Regions from separate parts of the Cellulomonas sp. plas2 genome, predicted to be linked through region 2. Evidence: riboswitches for the same ligand, from Rfam matches in the RefSeq annotation. Region 2 holds a riboswitch; the other holds the start of a gene.
The links. Region 2 has a riboswitch for S-adenosylmethionine ahead of AC2TDM_RS05515 (aminotransferase class V-fold PLP-dependent enzyme). Riboswitches for the same ligand answer to the same signal wherever they lie in the genome.

Region 1: it holds a riboswitch for S-adenosylmethionine, as region 2 does, so the genes downstream of both, AC2TDM_RS00390 (methylenetetrahydrofolate reductase) here and AC2TDM_RS05515 (aminotransferase class V-fold PLP-dependent enzyme) in region 2, are expected to answer to the same signal.

The regions. Positions count from the first base shown of each region.
Region 1 is NZ_CM170155.1:80,370-83,762, forward strand. Features, by position in the region: gene metE (5-methyltetrahydropteroyltriglutamate--homocysteine S-methyltransferase) at 1-576, opposite strand, end outside; gene AC2TDM_RS00390 (methylenetetrahydrofolate reductase) at 700-1,689, opposite strand; SAM riboswitch class I at 1,752-1,862, opposite strand; gene AC2TDM_RS00395 (DNA-3-methyladenine glycosylase I) at 1,963-2,553, opposite strand; gene AC2TDM_RS00400 (glycosyl hydrolase family 32) at 2,724-3,393, opposite strand, start outside.
Region 2 is NZ_CM170155.1:1,219,777-1,223,169, reverse strand. Features, by position in the region: gene AC2TDM_RS05525 (O-succinylhomoserine sulfhydrylase) at 1-790, opposite strand, end outside; gene AC2TDM_RS05520 (rhodanese-like domain-containing protein) at 787-1,281, opposite strand; SAM riboswitch class IV at 1,507-1,623, shown strand; gene AC2TDM_RS05515 (aminotransferase class V-fold PLP-dependent enzyme) at 1,662-3,074, shown strand; gene AC2TDM_RS05510 (glycosyltransferase family 4 protein) at 3,241-3,393, shown strand, end outside.

The DNA of each region.
Region 1 (3,393 bases), 1.1 Mb from region 2:
GTCGAGCGGGACGAAGCCCTCAGGGCTCCCGGCGGCCGGCTTGGACAGCGCGAGGAACGTGACGGGCCCGACGAGCACGGGGCGCGTGAGGACCCCGTCGGCGAGGGCCTCGGCGAACTCCCGGACGGGCCGGTCGGACGCGAGGCGGAAGGTCGTGCCCGGGCCGATCTCGGGGACGAGGTAGTGGTAGTTCGAGTCGAACCACTTCGTCATCTCCAGCGGCAGGTCGTCCCCGCGGCCGCGTGCCACCGTGCTGTAGCCGGCGAGGTCGAGGCCGCCGTCGGCGTCGACGAGGTCCGCGAAGCGCTCGGGCACCGCCCCGGTGACGACCGCCGCGTCGAGCACGTGGTCGTAGAAGGAGAAGGCGCTGGGGATCGAGGCGTCGTCGGTGCCCAGGCCCAGCTCGGCCAGGCGGGTGCGGGTGCGGCGGCGCAGGTCGGCGGCGACGGTCTCGAGCTCGTCGGCGGTGCTGCGGCCGGCCCAGAAGGACTCCAGCGCGCGCTTGAGCTCGCGGCGCGGGCCGATGCGCGGGTACCCGAGGACGGTCGCGCGGGGGAACGGGACGGTGCTGGTCATGGTCCTGGCCTTCGGTCGGTCGGTCGTCAGGGCGGTACGTCGTGGAGGTGCGGGTCGTGGAGGTGCGGGTCGTGGAGGTGCGGGTCGTGCAGGTCGTCGTGCGAGCGGTCGACGGCGGCGCGGTCAGCCGACGGCGGCGGGGACGCGGTCGCCGGCGGCGGGGGTGTCGCCGGGCGCTTCGCCGGGCGCTTCGTCGGGCGCGTCGTCGTGCGCGTGGCCGAGCAGGCCTGCGCGCTCGAGGGCGTCGAGCGGCCCCCGGTGCTGGTTGAACGTGTAGACGTGCACGCCGGGGGCGCCGGCGTCGAGGACGCCGCGCAGCAGCTCGGCGGTGGCGTCCACGCCGACCTCGTGCCGGTGCTCGGGGTCCTCGATGGCGTCGAGCCGCCCGACGAGCGCGGCCGGCGCCGGGACGCCGGTGAGCTGCTCGAGGCGGCGCAGGCGCCCGGGGTCGGTGAGCGGGATGACGCCCGGGATGATCGGGATGCGCACCCCGGCGGACCGCGCCTCCTCGACGAGGCCCGCGAAGTCGTCCGCCGTGTGCACGACCTGCGTGATGGCGAAGTCCGCACCCGCCTCCTGCTTCGCGAGCAGCGACTGGACGTCCTGCGCGCGGGTGCCGCCGGTGGCGTGGTTGCCCCGCGGGAACGCGGCGACGGCCAGCGACAGCGGGCGCACGGTGGCGCGCACGGCCTGCGCCGGGCTGACCGCGACGCGTTCGGCCTCGATGCGGCGCAGCAGCGCCACGAGGTCGGCGGCCGTGTCGACGCCGTCGGGGTGCGGCTGCCAGTCCTCGGCGTCGGCGGGCGGGTCCCCGCGCAGCGCCAGGAACGCGCGCACGCCCTCGTCGAGGAACTCGCGCACGACCTGGGACACCTCCTCGCGCGAGGTGCCCACGCAGGTGAGGTGGACGATCGCCGTCAGGGACGTCTCGCGCAGCAGCCGCCGCACCAGCGCCCGCGTCGTCTCCCGCGTGCGCCCCGAAGCGCCGTAGGTCACGGAGACGAAGTCGGGGCGGGCCGCCTCGAGCGCGCGCACGGTCTGCCACAGGCGGGGCTCGGCCGCGGGGGTGCGCGGCGGGAACAGCTCGAAGGAGAGCGTGGGGCGCTCGGTCACGGCGGGCAGGTGCTCGGGGCCCGGCGGGCACACGTCGGCGCCGCGGGGACAGCGAGGTCGGTCGGTCATCGTCCGGCTCCATCGGTCCTGGCGGAAGCACCCACACCCTCGGTGAGGAGGGCGGGTTGCTGCGGCGTCGCTGAGCCAGGTCTCTCGGCCGCTCTGGATGGTCGCGGTGAGGCTAGGGAAGGTCTCGCAGCGTGGGCAAGAACCGTCCACCAGCCGAGACGATCGGTCTCGTGGAGCCGGACGGACCGGGACGGACCGGTCGGCCTAGCGTCGCGTCACGACCGGGCAGGTCGCGAGGTGGTCGTCGACGAGCCCGCACGCCTGCATCGTCGCGTACATCGTCGTCGGCCCGACGAACCGGAAGCCGAGGCCCTTGAGCTCCTTCGCGAGGGCGGCGGACGCCGGGGTGCGGGCGGGTACGTCGGCCCAGCTGGTGGGCCGTGGCCGCGCACCGCCCTCGTCGTCCGCCGGCGCGTGGGACCAGACGACCTCGTCGAGCGACCGGCCCGCGTCCTGCAGCGCGACGACCGCCCGCGCGTTGGCGACCGTCGCCTCGATCTTCAGACGATTGCGGACGATGCCCGCGTCGGTGAGCAGCCGGGCGACGTCGGCCTCGTCGAACGCCGCCACCGCCGCGGGTTCGAAGTCCGCGAAGCCCCGGCGGAAGGCGGGCCGTTTGCGCAGCACGGTGATCCACGACAGCCCCGACTGGAAGCCCTCCAGCGCGATGCGCTCGAAGAGCGCCCGGTCCCCGTGGACGGGCACGCCCCACTCCGTGTCGTGGTACTCCTCGTAGAGCGGGTCGCCGTCGCCGAAGCAGCGGCCGGTCACCGCACCGGTCATCGCACCGGTCATCGCACCGGTCATCGCACCGGTCATCGCACCGGTCGTGTCGCTGGTCATGCCGGTGATCCTGCCGGAGCACGGGGACACGGCCGCAGCGCCCGGGCGCGGGTGTGGACGGCGGCGTCGAGGACGGGCCCGGGGACGGCTCGGCGAGCCGTCCCCGGGTGTACCGGCACCGCTCAGGCGAGCTGGAGCCTGTCGCCCACCCGCACGACCGGCAGCGGGTCGGTGATCTCCCCGACGAACTGCCCGTCCTCGGTGTCCCGGAAGCCGATCAGGGACCACCCGAGGACCGGGTCCTGCACCAGTCGGGCGGCGTACAGCGACGGGTGGTCGAACGTGTGCGCGCGGGAGAAGTCCCACGGCCCGAGCAGCGACTCCCCGGGGACCACCCACATGCCGCCGCCGGTCCACTCCTGGCGCCGCTCGGGCGACAGGTGCTCCGACCAGCAGCAGAAGATGAGCACGGGCAGCCCGTCGACGACCTCGACCTGCGTGACCTCGAGCTGGCCGAAGCCGGCCGGCGAGGTGAGCGGCGGTCCGACCTCCCAGTGCTCGAGGTCCTGGCTGCGGGCGTGGCCGACGACGCTGCGGCCGATCGGGTCCCCGGTTCGCACCCGGGCGGTGACCAGCATGTGCCAGCCGTCGCCGTCCGGGTCGCGCAGCACCCACGGGTCGCGCCAGGCCTCGTCGAACCAGGTGCCCTGGTCCAGCGTCTCGTACCAGCGCGGGTCGGCCGACGTCACCGGACCGGGCAGGCGCTCCCAGACGACGAGGTCGTCGGAGCGCGCGACCCCGATCCGCTGGACCAGCCCGCGGTCGGCGCGGGACACGCCTGTGTAGAACATC
Region 2 (3,393 bases):
GCAGCACCCAGGCGTTGAACGGCGACATCGAGGGGCCGGTGTGGCGGATGAAGGTCTCGACCGGCCCGTGCACGTAGTCGTCCCGGCCGAGGATCGCCCCGCCGAGCACCCGCCCCTGGCCGTCCATGTGCTTCGTCGCCGAGTAGACGGTGACGTCCGCGCCGAGGTCCAGCGGCCGGGACAGCACCGGCGTCGCGAAGACGTTGTCCACGACGACGGTCGCGCCCGCGGCGTGGGCCAGCGCGCTCACGGCGGCGATGTCGACCATGTCCTGCATGGGGTTCGACGGGGTCTCGAAGAACACGACGTCCGCCGGCGTGGCCAGCGCCGCCTCCCACTGCTCCAGCACGTGCCCGTCCACGTAGTCCGTGCGCACGCCCCACTTCGCCAGCAGCTCGTCGAAGATGACGACGGACGAGCCGAACAGCGCCCGCGCCGCGACGACGCGTGACCCGGACCGGACGAGCGCCGCGAGCGCGGTGAACACGGCGGACATGCCGGTGCCGGTGGCGTAGCAGGCCTCGGCGCCGTCCAGCAGCCGCAGCCGCTCCTCGAACGTCGCCACGGTGGGGTTGGCGTACCGGGAGTACATGAAGCGGTCGGCCTCGCCCGCGAAGGCGGCCTCGGCCTGGGCGGCGGAGTCGTAGACGTAGCCCTGCGTGAGGAACAGGGCCTCGGAGGTCTCCCCGAACGGCGTGCGCACCCCGCCGCCGCGGACCGCCAGCGTGCCCGGCCCGAGCTCCTCGCGCGGGAGCCCCTCGTGCCAGTGCCGGGGCCCGGGGCCGCTCACGCCTGCCGCCACGGCAGGCCGGCGGCGCGCCACCCGGCGTGCCCGCGGTGCGCGTCCGGGCCCACGTCGCCCTCGAACCCCTCGAGGACGTTCAGCGCCCGGCCGAGGCCGGCCCTCGTCGCCGCCGTCGCCGCCGCGACCGACCGGACGCCGCTGCGGCACAGGAAGAGCAGGGGCCGGTCCGAAGCGCCGGCGCCCGCATCGGCCGCGTCGGTTCCGTCACCGCCGGCCGCGTCGTCGCCCAGCGCCGCCCGCAGCTGCTCGACGAAGTGCGGGTTCGCCTGGCCGGACGGGTAGGACACCCACTCGACGAGCGCCGTGCGCCGCGGGCCGTCCGGGCCGAGGGCGGAGGTGTCCGGGATGCCCACGTAGCGCCACTCGGCGTCCGTGCGGACGTCGACGAGCACCGCGCGCGGGTCGTCCTGCAGGGTCTGCCAAGCCTCCTGCGGGGTGACGTCCCCGGCGTAGGGCCTGTCGGGCGTGCTGCTCATCGCTCCTCCATCGGTCCTGGCGGAAGCACCCTGCTGCGCCGACCTGCACCTGTCCGGGGACGGGCGGGGTCGAGCCGGGTTGCTGCGGCGTTGTCGAGCCAGATCTCTCGGCCGCTCTGGATGGTCGTCGCAGCGTACGGCCTGGCGTCGCGGACGTGAGACGGGCGTCCCGCATGCCGGACGCGCGTTGACGCCCGCGTGCGCCGCTGCCGATCATTCCGGCGAGGTCATGAGCGCCAGCGCGAAGCCCCGGCTCGCTGGCCGGCAACCCTCCCGCCGCGGTGGGGTGCCCCGGGTGACGACACGGCCGTGCCGCCGACCGGCGGACGGCAAGCGCGGGCGGGCCGGGTCGGCCCTGCCCCCGGCAGCAGGAGGCCCCCATGTCGACGACGGTCGCGACGCAGCACCGCCCCGCCCCCGTCCCCGCCGGCGACGCCTGTCCTGGCGCCGCCCCGCTCCTGCCGCTCGTCGGCGCGCGGACGCCCGTTCCGCTGCTCGACGGGACCACGCGTGCGTACACGAACCTCGACAATGCGGCCTCGACGCCCGCGCTCGAGGCCGTGGCCGCCCGCGTGACGGAGGTGCTGCCGCACTACGCGTCCGTCCACCGCGGCGCGGGCTACCTGTCCCAGCTGTCGACCGCCCTCTACGAGGAGTCGCGCCGGACGATCGCCGCGTTCGTCGGCGCCCGGCCCGACGACGTCGCCGTCATCACCCGCAACACCACGGACTCGTTGAACCTCCTGGCCGGCTGCGTCCCCGCCGGCGGCCGGGTGCTCGTGCTCGACCTCGAGCACCACGCGAACCTGCTCACGTGGATCAGCGGCGACGGCACCGACGGCCGGCCCACCGGGTCCGTCCTGCCGGCCGAGGCCACCGTCGCCGAGACGCTCGTCGCCCTGCGGGCCGAGCTGGCGCGCACGCCGTACGCGCTGCTGGCCGTCACAGGTGCGTCCAACGTCACGGGCGAGTCCCTGCCGCTGCCCGAGGTCGTCCGCCTGGCGCACGCCGCGGGCACGCGCGTCGTCGTCGACGGCGCCCAGCTCGTCCCGCACCGCTCGGTGTCGCTGGCGGAGACGGACGTCGACTGGGTGGTCCTGTCCGGGCACAAGATGTACGCGCCGTTCGGGGCGGGCGCGATCGTCGGGCGCCGGGACTGGCTCGACGCGGGTCGGCCGTACCTGGCCGGCGGCGGCGCGGTGCGCGACGTGCGCACCGACGGCGCCACGTGGCACCCGGCCCCCGCGCGGCACGAGGCCGGGTCCCCCAACGTCCTGGGCGCCGTCGCCCTGGCGCAGGCCTGCACGACGCTGGCCGGGCTCCCCGCCGGCGCGCTGCACGCGCACGAGACGGCGCTGCGCGACGCGCTCGTCGCCGGGCTGGAGGCCCTCGACGGCGTGCAGGTCGCCCGGCTGTGGCCCGACGCCGAGGACCCGGTCGGCGTCGTGACGTTCACGCTGCCCGGGCACGACCCCGGCCTCGTGGCCGCCTACCTGTCCGCCGAGCACGGGATCGGCCTGCGCGACGGCCGGTTCTGCGCCCACCCCCTGCTGGCGCGGCTCGGGGCCAGCGGCGGTGCGCTGCGCGCGTCTGTCGGCGTCGGCTCGAGCCTGGCCGACGTGGAGCACCTGCTCGCGGGCCTGCGCACGTTCCTCGCGGTGGGGGCAGGGGCGCGGTACGCCGTCGTCGACGGCTGCTGGACGGTGGCCGACGACCCCCGGCCGGCGCCCGCGCTCGACGGCGTCGCCGCGATCGCCGCGACGGCGGCGGCCTGCGGACCCGCGCTCCCCTGAGGGGCGCCGCCCGGGCCGGCGAGCGGACCGGGCGCGAGCGGCATCTGAGTGGACGGCTGACCGACGACTGACCGACGGCCGACCGACGGCTGACCGACACCGTGACGTCGCCCGTTCGTCGTTCGTGCGTCGTCCGGGCGTCGCCGGCGTCCGGTGAGGTGGGACCGTGCGCGTCGCCCTCGTCACCGAGTCCTTCCTGCCGCACGTCAACGGCGTCAGCCGGTCGGTGGTCCGCGTGCTCGACGAGCTGTCGCGGCACGGCCACCCAGCGCTCGTGCTCGCGCCCGGCGAACCACCCGCCCGGGTGCACGGGGCGCGT